DNA from 2 places in the Reticulibacter mediterranei genome. Region 2 is predicted to be linked to the other one. Evidence: a T-box and tRNA genes for the amino acid it is inferred to sense, from the RefSeq annotation. Region 2 holds a T-box; the other holds one or more tRNA genes.

Region 1 (8,638 bases), 1.1 Mb from region 2:
TCTCTTCTTCTTTATGTGGCCTATGATAGGGGTAGCAGAGAATATAGTTGCGGTTTCTGGCACAGTTGTGCTCACACGCAGTGACAATCATGGGGTATACTGATGCTGGTACACACTCTGTGTATCTCCTCTACCTGTTCTCTCCCCTAGATTTTGGAGGTATATCATGGCAATTGCGAAACAGCCCTTTGGTCGCAGCGGACATATGAGTACACGCACGTTATTTGGTGCCGCCGCGCTTGGTTCCGTCACGCAGGCGGAGGCCGATCAAACCCTGGAGGTGTTGCTCCAATATGGTGTGAACCATATCGATGTGGCCGCAAGTTATGGTGATGCCGAGCTGCGTATTGCTCCCTGGCTGGCTCGCTATCGCTCTCAATTCTATCTGGCAACGAAGACCGGAGCGCGTAAGGCTCAGGAGGCGAAGGAAGAGTTGCATCGATCGCTTGATCGCATGAAAACCGACTATATCGATCTCTGGCAGCTCCACAACCTTGCTGATCCTATCGAGTGGGATATTGCGCTCAGTCCCGGTGGCGTGCTGGAAACGGCTATCGAGGCCAAAGCGCAGGGATTAATCAAAGCAATTGGAGTTACTGGGCATGGCACGCAGATTGCCGCCACGCATCGTCGCAGCCTCCAGCGCTACGACTTCGACTCGGTGCTGCTGCCTTATAACTACGTAACGATGCAAAACCCATATTATGCCGAGAACTTCAATGCGCTGGTCGAGACGGCACAGCAGCGCAACGTGGCGGTGCAAACCATCAAATCCATCGCCTATCGCCATTGGATGGGGCGTGAGCATACCCATTCCGTCTGGTATCAGCCCTTGCAGGAACAGCACGATATCGATCTGGCCGTCCACTGGGCGTTGAGCCGACCCGGTATCTTCCTCAACACGGTGGGAGATATTCATCTGCTGCCAAAAGTACTGGATGCCGCCAGCCGCTTCCAGCCAGAGCAGGCACCAACCGACGAGCAAATGAAAGAAATGGTAGCGCGCTTGCAAATGGAACCGCTGTTTGTATAAATGCTACTAACGAGAAAGAGGTCTCTAGCAATGCACTTTGAGACCTCTTTCTTTACTATTAGAAATCAAATCTAGGCATCAATCTTACGATCCAATTCCAAAAGATCACTCAAAAAACGATATAAGAGTACAACATCTTTCTGATATATCGTCTTTTCGCTTATCCAATCGTCCTGCGCAATGCTCGATGTGTTTGCAGCACCGGGTTGAAGAATGCTAGTAATGCATGCTACTAGTGCCTTATCTTTTTTAGTAAAAATTAGATCTTTGGTGTGAATTTCATCCAGATCATTAATAAACTGCAAAGCTCCCTTTTTATGATCAAGGTAGACAATTGAGGCGCACTCGTTCAGCATAGAGTCTAAAGAGCCTTGCCTTTTGTTATCAGGCAACACATAAATACCAGTTCTGGGAGGTCCATTTGTGATACTTCCTGGCATTTCTGAAAGAGAGGGAAAGATGGTTCGTAACTCCTTAGCTTTCTTTTTAGCTACCGCATCTGGTTGCCTATTATCAGCATCGACAATCAATCCGAATGAGTAAATCTCACGAGCATAACGCATATGATTCGTTGTAATTGCAATGAGGTTTTTAATCAGTTCGCTACCTTCACCCCAATAGACAGCTATAGAATGCGTTGCTGAAGTAAGAATAGACGGCATATCTAGTCGAACATATAACTTTCCCTTTTTAGGATATGTAGGAACAAATCCTCCCCAAAAAGGATCTAAATTAGCTCCATTCCCATCAAACTTTGTTAAACCAGACAATTGAAGCAATTTAGCAATTGCCGCTTGATCGTGTGGACCTTCGGTTGCCAGGAGACAATACTTCAGGCTCACTATCTTATCTCCATTCCCAACTCTTCACGCAATCGCACAACCGTCTCTTTATCAAACCTCACAACATTCGTTCGCTCTTCATCCTGTTGCAAACGGTAGGCTACAAAATCAGTCTGATCTCGTGCCGCATCAAGAATCGCATCCACGGCTTCAAGGCTATGCGTTGTTGCAAATAACTGGACGTTGTTGCTAACACAGACGTTGACAAGCCAGCTAAAAGTTTTCTCGAGTGCAGTTGTGTGGATCGCTGTCTCTAATTCGTCAATCAACAACAAACCATTTTTTACTCTTGGAATAGATGTCGCCAGAGTGAAAACGCGCCGTAACCCATCGCCAAACGTAGACAATGGAGCGCGGCCCAATTTTTTGTGCTTTATCGATAGTATTTGACTACGCTCTGAAGGCAGAATAATATCAACATCCTCAATAGCTGGATCAAAGAAACGTAAGAGGTTAATTGTCTCTTGCTTTAAATCTGCTTCCACCACCTCACTCCATAACTGCGATGTTAATCCACCCGTGCGGTGCGAAAATGGAGTTACTATCTGGCTAGGAACAGGAGGCACACGATTTTTTTGTCGATTAGGCGGAAAAGGGCTACGATCAGAAAATGTTATCTCCTCTTGAAATGAGGCATCCTGTCCTTCAAACATGGCTAGTTGTATAAATTTCGTAAAGGCTAAAACATTAATTTTAATGCTATCAACCTCTATTTCTCTTTCATCTACTACATTCTCATCCAATTTCACACCACTTCTTGATACACCTACTATTTCGGAGAATTTTTCATAAGAGGCAGAAACTTTTTCAATGGGCGAATCGCCTGAAGCAGAAAGCAAAATTCGATTCTTTTCTGTTGGTAAATCAATACTATCACCAATAGTTGAGGGAAAAAGCCAGAGTAACCGATCAACTCTTGAAGAACCTACTAATGGGGGTAACTCTCGTTGTGAACTAATATTATACCATTTACGCCAATTGAGTGGATCGCAAAAAAGCGAAAGAGCTTCTAAGACGCTGGTTTTACCAGAGTTATTGTTGCCAACCAGGAGGTTCACCTGACCGGGCTTCTCAAGTTTCAGGTCTCGCAGACCACGAAACCTCTGTATAAAGAATTCATCGAGATGTGCCATATTCTGCCCTTTGCTCCTCTTTATTCAAATGAGAGGGGCTTGACCAACGAACCCCTGATAAGCCTGTTCTACTAGCATTATTATACCTTTTACATCTACAAGCAACCATAAGCAAGTTCTATAAGATAAATTACCCTCGCTGATAGAGCATTTGTCAGCAATAGCGAAAAAGAGACTTTTGATTTCACAAAATGCGATGCAATCCTCCTAACCTTGACAAATACTTTACTTATGTGGTATAAATGATAGAGAGCCACAGGTGGTTCTTTCTTCGCTGGATTATCAATAGTGATAGTTATCCTCTGGTTTTGCGTTGTAGCGAGACGCATATAATACTGGGACGCTCCTCAAAGTAACGATACATATCCATAAAGATACACACCGACCCTGATTTTTTGCTTGCATTGCAGCAAGAATGACATTAGTTAGCTTCCCCGCGTTTTGAAGCGATAACTACATATCATGGTACGCTTTTTCATGTCAGGCATCACCCTCATAATACACGGTTTTTCTTTGTGCGAAAAAGCATATATAGCTGCAAGAAAAGAGAGAATTTATGCAACAGACGAAACGAATCGCCATCATTGCGCATAATAACAAAAAAAATGATGTCCTGGAATGGGCGAAATTCAACAGATTTTTCCTGGCTCAGCATGAGCTGTATGCCACTGGAACAACAGGCAAGTTACTAGAACAGGAGATTGGCATCCCGGTTCACAAGCTACAAAGCGGACCGCTTGGTGGTGATCAGCAAATAGGTGCCAAGATATCGATGCAAGAGATCGATATCCTGATCTTCTTCTGGGATCCTCTTGAGCCACAACCCCATGACCCAGACGTGAAAGCTCTTTTACGAATTGCCGTTGTGTGGAATATCCCGATTGCATGTAATCGAGCCTCGGCGGACTTTCTGATTACGTCGCCGCTAATGAGAGTCGAGTATCAGCCCTACCTGCCTGATTATCAGGAATACCTGAATCACAATTATGACCAGCAGACAACAAAAGTAAGGCAGGAACAACCTGTCTCGCTGGATACTGCATGATACGTCTTCGAGCGCCAGGGAACACAAGTTTCCTGGCGTATCATTCACCGCATAAAAAAAACATCTCAAGCGGCTGCGCGTGCGGCTTGAGATGTCGTCGTAAAAATACGGGGTGCCAGGGAACGGAGAACCTATGATCCTGACGGCTTAGAGAGAAAACCAACAAGACCTGCGACAGCGGCAAAAATGAGAAGGACGAATGAGATGTTTTTTCCGTCGCTGAGAGTACTGTTGAGACCAATGCCAATAAGGGCTAAGAGTATTGCGAAAAGAAGTAATTGTGTACTTTTAGTCTGCATATATCTCCTTCTTCATAGCTGTGGTAGGGGAATGTGTCCGGATGCATAGAACGATTTTGTATGTATTGTACCAAATTATATGGACAAAAAAACATCTCAAGCGGCTGCGCGTGCGGCTTGAGATGTCGTCGTAAAAATACGGGGTGCCAAGGGACGGAATCGAACCGACGACACCAGCATTTTCAGTGCTGTGCTCTACCAACTGAGCTACCTTGGCGTGGCACTACTATAACATTTCCCTCCCACGTCGTCAAGACCTTTTTTGGCCCGTCTCGAAATCCGTCAATCAAACTCCTCTCAAACAGCTTGCATTGAGCCTCCCCACCTCCTTGTGATAGGATGGCAGAGAAAACATTGACCCGTTTTGTACTCTCTGGAAGAAAGGGCTTCTTCATGACACATTCTAATCCTGCCACACAGCGGCCGCGCCTCTCAGTCTCTACCTGGAGCCTGCATCGTACGCTGGGCGATCCTCAGATCTATGGTCCTGAAAGCGGACAGCAGATCCCGGTCGATACACACGGCAGAGGAGCTATCTCGCTGCTGGATTTGCCTGCTCGCCTTGCTCAATTCGGCATCACCACCCTGGAAATCTGCCACTTCCATCTACCCAACCTAGACAGTGGATATTTAACAGAACTGCGCGCTGCCCTCGCCGACGCGAACGTTGAACTGTTCTCGTTGCTGATCGATAGTGGCGATATCACCAATCCTCAGCATGGCGAACGCGATCTGGCCTGGATTAGCTCGTGGCTTGATATCGCTTCCAAACTGGGTGCCCAACGAGCGCGCGTCATCGCTGGCAAGGCCGATCCAACGGCGGATGCGCTCGCAACCAGCATTCAACGTATGCAATATTTAGCGGAGCAGGCAGAAGCGAAAGGGCTGCGACTGATGACAGAGAACTGGTTTGGCCTGCTCTCTCGTCCACGCACAATTCATGCACTCTTCGATCAGCTTGACGGAAAAATTGGCCTCTGCTTCGACTTCGGCAACTGGCGCGGCCCCAACAAATATGTCGATCTACAAGATATCGCTCCCTACGCCGAGTCCTGCCACACCAAAGCGCATTTTGATCCTCCCTATCAGATCGATAAAGAGGATTACACACGCTGCCTCGATATCACAAAGGCCGCAAACTTTGCCGGACCCTACACCCTGATCTACGATGGACCCGGCGACGATGAATGGGCCGGTTTAGCTCTGGAGCGTGAGATCGTCCAACCCTACCTGTAGTTCATCATTCGGCAAACGGCTGGCGAAGAATCGTGCGCAAGCGTTCGGGAGCTGTACGAAACGGATCATTCAAGTAGATCTCGTGGTGCCTCCCGTTCGCTCGCCAGCCGCGCTGCTCAAGAAAGGCGTGCAGGCGCTCAATTGTTGGTCGCTCCTCGCTATAAGGGCCGGCGTGCAGAATTTGCGCTGCCCGGCCCTCAGTGAACGCCTCGAAGCGCATACTGGCCAGATCGAGTCGCTTCTTGCTCCCAACATCGCTTCTGGCTTGCTCAAACATTGCCTCTGTGATCTCCTCTGGCTGCATGATCATCGCCGTCCAGAGCCAGTTGGCGCGATCCGTGTCGTACCAGAGCGTTCCCTCTCTTGTCCGCCATAGCCCCTCTAGAGGCATCACCGTATAATCGAGCGCTGCATCTCGTTTCTTGAGCATAAACTTTAATGCATAGGCAACGGCATAGAGCGCTCCAACGGCATCAGCATAGACCGTACCGTTCGGATCACCTGAACCATCGAGCATCAAGAAGTTCATCGTTGGTACTTCTACCACTGCAATCTCACCAGCAGAGGGTTGATAGAGGTGCTTGAGCTGTTTCTTCAAATCAATTGTTGCCATTTTCTCTCCAATTCCTCAATATATTCTTTATTGTCACTTATAACAAACCACATATATTGATTTGTTTTCTACAGCAAGTATAGAAGATAAATCTTGACATCCAGTGTCAAGATTTCGCTGCTTCTGGAGGCTTTTCAGCCCAGTTTAAACCTTGAGCATTATTCCCCAACATTTGCTAATATCACCCTGACTATCACCCCTGCGGGTGATAGTGACATTGCAATACGTTCGTAAATATCTCATAAAAGTTGATACAGATCACTCTGTTCATGCTTCTTCTCAACAAAAACTAGAAGGATATTCTTCATGGCAAAAAAGCTTACAATTACGCAGAGACGCTGGTTGATTTCTGCCCATATTCTTTTTAGCATTATCTGGATTGGCACCTCGCTTTGTCTTCTCATTCTCGCACTCACGGCACTAGGCACAAGTGATCCCAGCATGCTTCATATCATTTATCTCCTGGCTGAAGTGTTGGATAAGACACTGATCTGGGGATCGTCTATTGGCGCGCTGGCGACGGGCTTCCTGCTATCGATCCTGACTCATTGGGGTTTGCTCAGGTTCTACTGGATTATTGTCAAGGAGGTGCTCAGCATCTTCTCTTTTGCCCTCGGATATGCGGGATTGCATACGTGGTTAACACATCTTGGCACAATGACCGCTGTACAAAGCAGTGATACAATCCAGGCGGCCTATCCTCTCACTCTACACATATATATTGCAGGTTGCACTCTGGAGCTTGCAGCTCTCGTCATCATGGTGATCATATCTGTGTTCAGACCCTGGGGCCAGTTCAAGTCGCCAAAGAAACCCATGAGGATGGCGATTCCTGTTTCGTAGAGGTGCGCGGCTTGCGAGGGCTGCAAACGCCGCACAAAATAGAGCTTGATGAGAAAGAGAATACGAATATCGCGCGGTTTCTCCACTGGTAAGGTGAGCCAGTGGAGAAAGACGCTCTCCCCCTCTGGTTTGAGATGAAAGATCTTGCGTGGTGATCTCGTTCCCTGCGGCTCCAGTAAGGACAGAGTAGCAAATCATACCCTGGCTCCCCTCCTTCTCATCATGCCAGGCAGCAAAATACTCCCTGACATCTATACGAGCCGCTTTCTACTTTTACCTGTACCATGCAACTTTCCGAATTACAATCATCAAGCAGTTTCCCTCAGCTTCTCAAGCCATTTTATATGGCCTCACTTCTTTCAGTGAGCGACGGCGCACCACCACCGTTTGTGCGACGCGATCCCCCAGGCGTTGTCGTGCTGGTGAGGTCCAAATCAGGATAGCGCCCAGGAGATAAGGGATACCATAGGGGATATGATCAATAATGCGTAACAGATTGCGAGTGATGGATTGTCCCCAACTCATAGGCGAACCATCTAGCCTGACCACACGAACGCCAAGCAGCATTTTCCCAATAGTCGCCCCTAACGCCGCCTCCATAATAACAAAGTAAACAAAAGGAATAATTGTACCGATAGCTATTTGGAGGACAGCATATGTATCTAGATGCCTCAACCAGTATGCCAACATATGGGCAGCATCGCCTTCGGTCGTTGTTATATTTCCAGTTGAATGCAAGCCCATGATACTCATCCCGCGAAAGAGCACGTTCTGGAAGATCACGAGAATGATCCCATCGATGATGAGTGCGACGAAACGCCTGCCAACACCCACATATTCTAGAATGGGTGCGGCTGCTTGAGAATAATAGCTGTATTGTGGCTGCATAAGCGCATCTTTCCTTCTTTTCTATCTGTTTCTTGATATTTCTTAAAGAAAGGTATGATATGATATACGCCAAGTAGTTACAAAGAATAAGTTACTGATACACTCATTCATAACAATAAACCGAAGGAAACAAAAACGCTTCTGTGAAATTACCTGGTTTCATAGGAAAACGCCCAGAAGTTGTGCAAGGATTTTGCGAGGGCGAAAAGCGGCGGCGGGGATGGTGATAGAGAGCGTGGGCTAGATCTCTATCCGCTTGCCCTGCAATTCATATAACCAGGAGAGCAAGGCTTGCGTCTGATAGATGCGGCTGCGCAACACAACATGATCGAAGAAAGTATCATCCTCTGAAGTGCCGGTTTCCGCTGCTTGCATCGCTTCTAGATGGTGCAGAAAGCGCTGGCAGGCGTTGATCTGTTGTTCGATGAGGTGCGCGGCTTGCGAGGGCTGCAAACGCCGCACAAAATAGAGCTTGATGAGAAAGAGGATACGAATATCGCGCGGCTTCTCCACTGGTAAGGTGAGCCAGTGGAGAAAAACACTCTCCCCCTCTGGTTTGAGATGAAAGATCTTGCGTGGTGGTCTCGTTCCCTGCGGCTCCAGTTCGGCCTCAATATAGCCCAAACGCTCCAACTTTTTCAGGAACGCGTACATCTGACTCATTTCCAGGTGAACGATCTGTCCCAGCGTCCCATGCTCAAATTGT
Region 2 (8,638 bases):
CGCGTCAATTCTTGATGGCGCGAGAGCGGCTGATAGGCGGTGCGAGCAGGAGCCGCAGCATAGAGCCGCTCCAGATCGATCTCGGCCAGATACGCGCGGTGCGGCAGATCGTAGCGCTGCTGCACCAGCGGATGCATCTCACCAAGCACTCCGGCGGGACTGAACACCTCCTCGTTCTCGCCGACGCGACGCGGCAGTTCTAGCAGCGCGCAACGGCCGGGATGGAAGGATGGATGCTGAGTGGGCGTGAAGCGGTAGTTGGTGATCTTCAAGCCCTCTAAAAGAGTCTCCACTGCACCTTTTAGATCGTAGAAATCGGCCGGGCGTGCCAGTTCTTCAATCCACGAGATCTCGGCGGGGCCACAGAGCGCGATACCTGCTGTGCGTCGCTCGTCGGGCAGACTATTTGCGCCATCGGTTGGCAGATAGCGGCGACCCACCTCGAAGAAGCGCAGGCCAGCCTTGTTGCGCTTGCTATTCTCCTGCAAGGTCTCCATCAAACTGCTCATCAGCGTCAGGCGCAGAGCCTCCATATCGCTGCTGAGTGCGTTTGCCAGCACGACCGCAGGAATCGAGCGCGGATCAAACGTCGCCACCGCCGTAGTTCCGTTCGACGACTCGACGGCCTGGTGTGCAGCATTATTCGCGCCAACGGGAGCTTGCAGCAGATAGCGAGCGGTATCGGCGTTGGCATAGGCCAGCAGATTGACCATGCGTGCTCGACTGGTCAGCGAATAGGTGACGATCTCGTTGAGTCCCGCGCCGATCAGCAGATTGCGCACCTCCTGTTCGCGCTCGAACCAATCGTCGTGCATTGGCTCAGGCAGCGGGCCAGTTGGAATGGTGCTCGGGATTTTATCATAGCCGATGAGACGGATTACCTCTTCCACCAGATCGGCTCCCTCCTCGATATCGTTGCGATACGTTGGCACCGTCACCAGCATCGTTTTCCCCTGCTCATCTGGTTTGACCGCGAAGCCAAGCGCGGTCAGGGCATTTACGACTTCGGTCTGTGTGACCTTCATCGACGTGAGCCATTCCACCTCATCGATTGAGAAGGAAATGACGCGGCGCTGAGCGGGTTTGGGATAGCAATCCACGACGCCAGGGTGTACGCTGCCACCAGCAAGCTCTTCTAGCAATTGACAGGCGCGCAGGGAGCCGATGTTGACCAGTTCGCGATCAAGACCCTTCTCGTAGCGACTGGAAGCATCGGTACGCAGCCCGAGCTTGACCGAGGTTCGGCGCACGCTGCTTCCCTGGAAGTTTGCGGCTTCCAGTAGCACCGTATCCGTCTTATCGTTGACCTCGCTCACCGCCGCACCCATCACGCCAGCGATGGCAGTTGGCCCTTTGGGATCGGTAATCAACAGCATATCAGGCGTCAGTTTGCGCGTGACATCATCGAGCGTCTTGATCGTTTCCTTCTCGTGGGCGCGGCGCACAATGATATGTTGCTCTGGTATCAGGTTGTAGTCGAAGCCGTGTAGAGGCTGTCCAAGCTCTAGCATCACATAGTTGATCACGTCCACCACGTTATTGATTGGACGCATTCCAGCAGCGAGCAGACGGCGTCCCATCCAGTCGGGCGAGGGACCGAGCTTGACGCCGCTGATGATGCGTGCGGTATAGCGTGGACAGAGATCGGGATCTTCAATCGTGACCCTGACCATCTCTTCGGTTGGTGTGCCCTGTTCGTGCAAAACGGGTTGGGGCATACGCAAAGGTTGCCCGGTCAGGGCGGCGACTTCGCGAGCGATCCCAACTACTGAAGAGAGGTCGCCGCGATGGGCCTTGATGGAGAACTCCAGCACGACCTCGCCTAGAAGATCGACCAGCTTTTGCCCGACTTCCGTATGTGGATCGAGAATATAGATGCCTGAATGATCGTTGCCCATGCCCAGTTCGCGTGGCGAGCAGAGCATGCCCTGGGAGATGTAGTTCATCTTGCGCGCTTCGGTGATGGTGATATCGCCAATTTTTGCGCCGGGCAGTGCCAGCGGGACTTTATCGCCCTGCTGGATATTCGGGGCACCACAGATGACGCCGAGTTCTTCTGTCCCCGTGACAACTCGTGTATAGTTCAAGTGGTCGGAACCCGGAACTTTTTCCAGGTGAATAATCTGGGCTGTGATAATCTTATCGCCCCAGTCTTTGCCAATATAGTCAATTGCCTCTACTTCAAGACCGGCCATTGTCAGGGTATGGGCCAGTTCTTCAGGAGACATAGTAATATCTACATAGTCTTTGAGCCAGCTTAACGGGACTCTCATGAGTGAAGCACTCCTCTTTTTTCTGCCTGGTTAGACGGCGTATTGAATGTTTTTTCTATCTCTGCTGTGTTACGCGAATTGTTGTAAGAAACGCAGATCGTTGCTGGTGAACAGGCGAATATCGTCAACATCATATTTAAGCATGGCGGCACGCTCAATACCCATACCGAATGCGAAGCCACGATATTTTGTGGGATCATAGCCCACCGCACGCAGTACGTTAGGATGGACCATGCCGCAGCCCATTAGCTCTAGCCAACCGGTATATTTGCAAGTCTGGCATCCTTCGCCGTAGCAGACGCCACACCGCAAATCCATTTCAGCACTTGGCTCAGTGAAGGGGAAGTAGCTGGCTCGGAAGCGCACAGGACGGGCAGCACCAAACATTGTTGCGACAAAGTGCTTCAGGCAACCCTTGAGATTTGCCATTGTACATTGGTCGTCAATCAGCAGACCCTCTAATTGATGGAACATAGCACCATTTGAGGCCGTGATATTCTCTTCGCGGAAGACACGGCCCGGCACAATGACGCGAACGGGAGGCTGTATCTGTTCCAAGACATGAATCTGCATCCCCGATGTTTGAGTGCGCAGCAGGATTTCCCCTGGAGCTATCCAGAAGGTATCTTGCATGTCGCGTGCGGGATGGTCAGCCTGGAAGTTGAGCGCCTGGAAGTTATAATAATCAGTTTCTACTTCTCGTCCCTGTATGATATTGAAGCCCATATTGACCAGGATGTTTGCCATCTCTTGCGCTACAAGTGAAAGAGGATGGATATATCCCGGTTGTACTCCACGCCCTGGCTGTGTGACATCTATAGTTTGTTGGCAAGCTTGCAAATGCTCAAGCGTATCATTTCGTTGACCTGCCATATTTTTGACCTTCGCATCTTCAATGGGCCGCGCAGGAGATACTGCATGCCCACATTCACCACTCGTCTTTGCTAAAATGTTTCTTACATGAATAGGTTAGAATTGTCGTAAGAAGCGCAGATCGTTGCCCGAGAACAGGCGGATTTCGCCGATGTCGTATTTGAGCATGGCAAGACGCTCCACGCCTACCCCGAATGCGAAGCCACGATATTTCGTGGGATCGTAGCCAACTTCGCGCAGCAACTTGGGATGGACCATGCCGGAACCCAGAATTTCTACCCAGCCGCTATATTTGCAGACGCGGCACCCTTTGCCATCGCACATGGGACAATCGATATCCATCTCAGCGCTTGGCTCGGTGAATGGGAAGTAGCTGCCCCGGAAACGGGCGCGGCGCTTTTCGCCGAACAACTCCTGTGCGAACCGTTCCAGCGATCCTTTCAGATCGGCCATTGTGCAATATTCGTCAATGAGCAGACCCTCAATCTGGTGGAACATCGCTTCGTGGGTGGCGTCAACGGCCTCGTTACGATACACCTTGCCAGGGACCACCACACGAACTGGTGGTTGCGTCTGTTTCATTACGCGCACCTGCATCGGCGAGGTATGGGTGCGTAACAAGATCTGACCAGGCGAGACCCAGAAGGTGTCTTGCATATCGCGTGCTGGATGATCGGCGGGAATATTGAGAGCTTGGAAGTTATGATAATCGGTCTCTACCTCTAAGCCCTGCACGATATTGAAGCCCATTCTGGCGAAGATTTGTGTAGCCTCCAGCATGACGCGCGAAAGGGGGTGCATATGGCCAACGGGCGTGGCGCGTCCAGGCAGGGTGACATCGATCCGTTCTTGTTCGAGTGCCTGCATCAATTCGTTCTGTTTGAGCGTTTCGCGCTTCTCCGCAAGCTGGTGTTCCAGATCCTTCTTCACGTCGTTGATCTTTTGACCGACGATCTTGCGCTCATCTTTCGTCAACTTGGGCATGACGGCTGAGATGTTTTTGAGTTCGCCGCGATTGCGCCCCAGATAGCGAGTGTCCCATTCGTCCAGTTCGTTGGACGAGTGGATCGCCGCCAGTTCTGTCAGAGCACGGGAGCGCAGAGCTTCCAATTGCTCCAATAAATCTTCATGTTGTTCAATCATAATACCTCGACTCCACTGTATAACAACAAAAAAACCGACACACAACGTCACAACAGGACGAAGTTGTCGGCTTGCAAGCAATCTCCGTGATACCACCCGTTTTGGATTGATCTGCACAACGAAAAAAGGCGGAAACAATCCCACTCGGTTTGTCCGATAACGGAGACGATCCGGGGCTGTCTACTTGCTACAATGAGTTCAACAGCCAGCTCCAGGGTGAACTTCGGCGAATGGTCTCGTAAAAGGGCTTGCAGTCGGCGACCCTTTCTCCCTGCGCGATTCCTCTACGCTTACTCTCCCTGTCATTGCTTTTACACAAACATCAGGATAATACATGCTATTGCATAGTTTTCTTATTAGCATAAAGTATACCAGATTGCCAATAAATTGTCGATAGCTGTGTGCGAACCGCAATATCTGGCAAGAAATATCGTGACTGTAACGCTGATGTTATAACTGAGCAGTATCTCAAAGATGAGGAGACCAGACAACAATATATATCTACGTTTATGCGGCAGGATCGCGTGGCCTTTCGTCTCACCTGTGAGAAAGTGACCGAATTTTTCGCTTGATTCGCCGATAAAATAATCATAGCAACAGGCAGGCTCAGCACATGAAGAGGAGCCTGTTTGTTTATGTTGTCGATTCCCGATGCTATCAACGAGGGGCTATCGGGAGTAGTTAGCTGTAAAGAAATGAGAGGATGTATTTGGGCATGATGCGATAGGAGAATAGGTAATGTTTGAGTGCAGGAAGAGAGCGAAGAGCTGGAGAATGGCCATTGGTTTCTTGCTGGGAATGCTCCTGACATTGTTCCAGGCCAGTCCAGTATCAGCACATGAAACGGCGGCACCGCGCACATGGTTCGTGGTGGTTGGCGTTGAAAACCGAAGTCGGGTGATTCGGGGCAAGGCGTTTTTGCCAGATGTTCTTCAGGTAAACATTGGTGATAGTATCATGTGGACATCACACAGCAGCGAAATACACACAGTAACATTTTTGCCCCCTGGACAGCAGCCACTCTCTTTTGATGAGACGAATCCGCAACAGACCAACAGAGTTGGTAGCAACGTGTATGATGGCAAGCACTACTTTAATTCTGGGATCTTGAGCAACGTTGCTAACTTCAGTTTCCATGCATCCAAATCCTATCGTTTGACCTTTGGTATAACAGGCGACTTTATTTATTACTGTCTGGTTGATCCATTAATGATAGGCGTCGTGCATGTGCGACCGGCGGGAACTCCCTATCCTTCTTCGCAGCAAGTCTACGATCAGCAAAGCGAGGCTGGAACGCAGAGTGATGAGCAAGGGCAGGTTGGTCAGACAAAAGGCATAGCCAATAATCGTCATGTAGGCGCAGGGATTGGCGATGGACTGGTGGCGAATAGAAGTACGCAATTGCCACATGCCGTCAAGTATGTTGGCAAGAAGGTCACTTCTGGTGTTAAGTGGAATGGTATGTTCCGCTCATACGGAGGTCCGAAATATGTTGGCGCGACGAGGCTGTTCAAATCGGGATATAGCGGTGTGATTCCAGGCTGGTTGCATAGCACATTGACCAGAACGTTAACTAAATCCGGCACCTTTAAGTGTCTCTGTGGCTTGCATGGTCTTCTTGGGGGGCGGGAATGAAAGAACGCCTCTGGCTCGGGAAAACCTTCCCGAACTAGAGGCGTTCTCTTTACAGCTATTTCCTGGCTACTGAAGCGGTGGAATGATAGGAGTGTGCGGAATCTGCCAGGGTCGCAGTTCGTTGATGCCCTTCATCCCGACTGGCACACTGATGATACTCAAGAGCTGGCGATGTACCTGCCCGATGTCCTGATTGCCGTTGACGACAATTAATTTGTTCTGTCTTCTATAGCAGTCGAGCAGGTGAATGGTTTCGTTAAAGAAGATATCCAGGCGTTTTTGTACCGCCTCGCCGGTATCATCTGCTCGTTGATATAACGGGCTGCCATCGAGATCGCAGATACCGGATATTTTTGGAGGGAGGCTATGAATATTATAGATATGCTGGTGGGCGCGACAGATATATCTACCAGAAAGTCGCTTGAGCAGCGCTTCACGTGGAACCTCCAGATAAATTGCCTGATGGATGCGCTCTCCAACGCGCTCTAGCTCCTGATCCAGCACTTGAGCCTGAGCGATGGTGCGCGGGAACCCATCGAGCAAAAAACCAGGCTCACTTCTTAGCTCGGTCAGTCGCTCCAGGATCATTGCCACCGTAATATCATCAGGAACCAGTTCACCCTTGTCCATATACGTTTTCGCTTTAAGACCCAACGCTGTTTGCTCGCTCAACGCTTTACGGAAAAGATCGCCGCTGGCAACATGGCAAATGCCAAGAGCCTCTGAAAGCTTCTCTGCCTGTGTTCCCTTCCCCGATCCCTGCGCACCAATGAGAATAATGTTCATGCTTTCCTCCATTGAAAGTTCGTCAGAACTCGTCGTTGAGTAGTGACGATGCCACCTCATGAGGTTTCGCCACCCTATAACTTTTCCCGATACGAATATAGCTGCTAAACCGACCTTCCAAAAGGAATCAGGCAAGTTCCTGGTCAGGATAGACACGCTAACCTGAATAATCCATAGAATAGCAGTCTATATCATATTGTACTACAATATCCACCCCTCTAAAAGAAGACAGAGATCATACCTCTTTATTAAAAGATGGAAGTTTTATTATCATAATAAGAAAAGAAGTGATTGATGTGTTTAATATTCAAGGGTTAAAATTTATAATACGAATAATTCATAGATTACAACATATTTCGTAGTCTAGCGATTTATCGCGCACGTGAACCATACAAGAAACGAAGTCAACGCGATAAATCGCTAGACTACGAAATATATGAGCATCATTTTCTTTGTGGCTAACACTTGACATCTTCCATTTTATATGTTACTTTCACCTATATAATAGTAACATAGGTGAAAGTAACATATGTATGCAGAGATAGTGATTCTGGCGGCGCTCAGAACCAGGCCGCAACATGGCTATGAAATTAAGAAGAGTGTTGAGCGAGCGCTGGCTGGAAGTATCTCACTCAACAATAAGACGTTGTATCCGGCTCTCAAGCGCTTTGAAGAGATGGGCGCGGTGCAGCGAACAGTTGAGCGACAGGAAGGCAAGCCGGATAGACATATCTATCAGCTTACCGAGCATGGCATGGAGATCTTGCAAGGGCTTTTGCTGGATTTTTCGCCTGAGTTGTTGCGCAACGATGCGGAATTTCTGGTGAGAGTGGCCTTTTTCCATCTTCTGGAGCCGGAGATACGCCTGGAGATTTTGCAGATCCGCATGGAGCAAATCATGAAGGTGCTAAACCGTTTTCAGGAGTTAAAGGGGCTGACAGAACAGCATATGCCACCTGGATCATATGCCCAGGACGTTCTGTTGCTTAGTGAGCAGCAGCGGCATCTGGAACTCGAATGGATTCAAACGCTGATCCAAAAGATACAGCGAGAAGGGGAAAGGTAAGGACAGATGAGCAATCTCGAAACCGACCTCTGGCGGAAAGGAATATGTGAAGATACCCCATTACCGCCACTGTTGACAGAGGAGGGGAGTGGTCCCCGCTTCTTTGCACAGCAATATCGCAAATTGGGACCGATTTTTCGTATGTTGCGGCCAGAGGGAACTGTAACGGTGATGGTCGGGCCAGAGGCGAATACCTTCATTGCCCGGCATGAATATGAACTCTTTACTTCGCATGAAGAATGGGAAGAGTTCTTTGCCACTATGAATAAGGCTGAGACCAGGATCAGTCAGGAGCGAGACGGCATCGCGAACCGTCAGCGTCGCGCCAGAGAGAGCCGGAACTACTCGCGTACGCACATGCTGGATCAGTTGCCGCGCATGATTGCCATTACTCACGAGTTCACGCAATGGCATCCCGAACAGCGCGTAGTTGTGCTGCCTGCGATGCAGCGTGTGGTCTCCGAACAACTAGGACAATTGCTTGTGAATTATAGCGTAGGCGATTACCTGCCCGACCTTGTAACCTATCTGAACACGGCCATTAACAGCTCATTTGGTGGAGGCCATTCTGCTGATGTAACGCCGTTATCGCCTGAATTCCAGCGGGCGCAGGAGCGAGCCTATGAACTGGGACGCGCTATTCTGGCGGCCCATAGCGATCAAGCCAGTAGCGACAGAAAACCTGATCTGCTTGATGAGCAACTGGTAGACGTAGCAAAAGGATTGCACCATATGCCTGAACAGGTGCAGGCGCTGATAGGTCTGGGGCCATTCCTTGCTGGCCTGGACACGGTTGCCAATAGCACCAGTTTCATGCTCTATGCGCTCCTCAAAGAGCCAGATATCTTGCAGCGCGTCGTTG

Evidence for each region. A T-box is a leader RNA that pairs with one kind of tRNA and senses whether it is charged. The one in region 2 lies ahead of pheS (phenylalanine--tRNA ligase subunit alpha), so its partner is inferred to be a tRNA-Phe.
Region 1: it has a tRNA-Phe gene. The T-box ahead of pheS (phenylalanine--tRNA ligase subunit alpha) is inferred to sense a tRNA for this amino acid. The anticodon was not compared.

Annotation. Positions count from the first base shown of each region.
Region 1 covers NZ_BNJK01000001.1:3,741,999-3,750,636, forward strand. The annotation lists gene K3T83_RS16075 (aldo/keto reductase) at 167-1,033, shown strand; gene K3T83_RS16080 (DUF3226 domain-containing protein) at 1,105-1,875, opposite strand; gene K3T83_RS16085 (AAA family ATPase) at 1,875-3,008, opposite strand; gene K3T83_RS16090 (methylglyoxal synthase) at 3,565-4,053, shown strand; tRNA gene K3T83_RS16095 (tRNA-Phe) at 4,497-4,569, opposite strand; gene K3T83_RS16100 (sugar phosphate isomerase/epimerase family protein) at 4,746-5,588, shown strand; gene K3T83_RS16105 (GyrI-like domain-containing protein) at 5,593-6,201, opposite strand; gene K3T83_RS16110 (hypothetical protein) at 6,508-7,044, shown strand; gene K3T83_RS16115 (RDD family protein) at 7,375-7,932, opposite strand; gene K3T83_RS16120 (PadR family transcriptional regulator) at 8,173-8,638, opposite strand, start outside.
Region 2 covers NZ_BNJK01000001.1:4,814,932-4,823,569, forward strand. The annotation lists gene pheT (phenylalanine--tRNA ligase subunit beta) at 1-2,273, opposite strand, end outside; gene pheS (phenylalanine--tRNA ligase subunit alpha) at 2,343-3,146, opposite strand; gene pheS (phenylalanine--tRNA ligase subunit alpha) at 3,243-4,289, opposite strand; T-box leader at 4,340-4,604, opposite strand; gene K3T83_RS20750 (cupredoxin domain-containing protein) at 5,064-5,924, shown strand; gene K3T83_RS20755 (adenylate kinase) at 5,991-6,710, opposite strand; gene K3T83_RS20760 (PadR family transcriptional regulator) at 7,240-7,776, shown strand; gene K3T83_RS20765 (cytochrome P450) at 7,783-8,638, shown strand, end outside.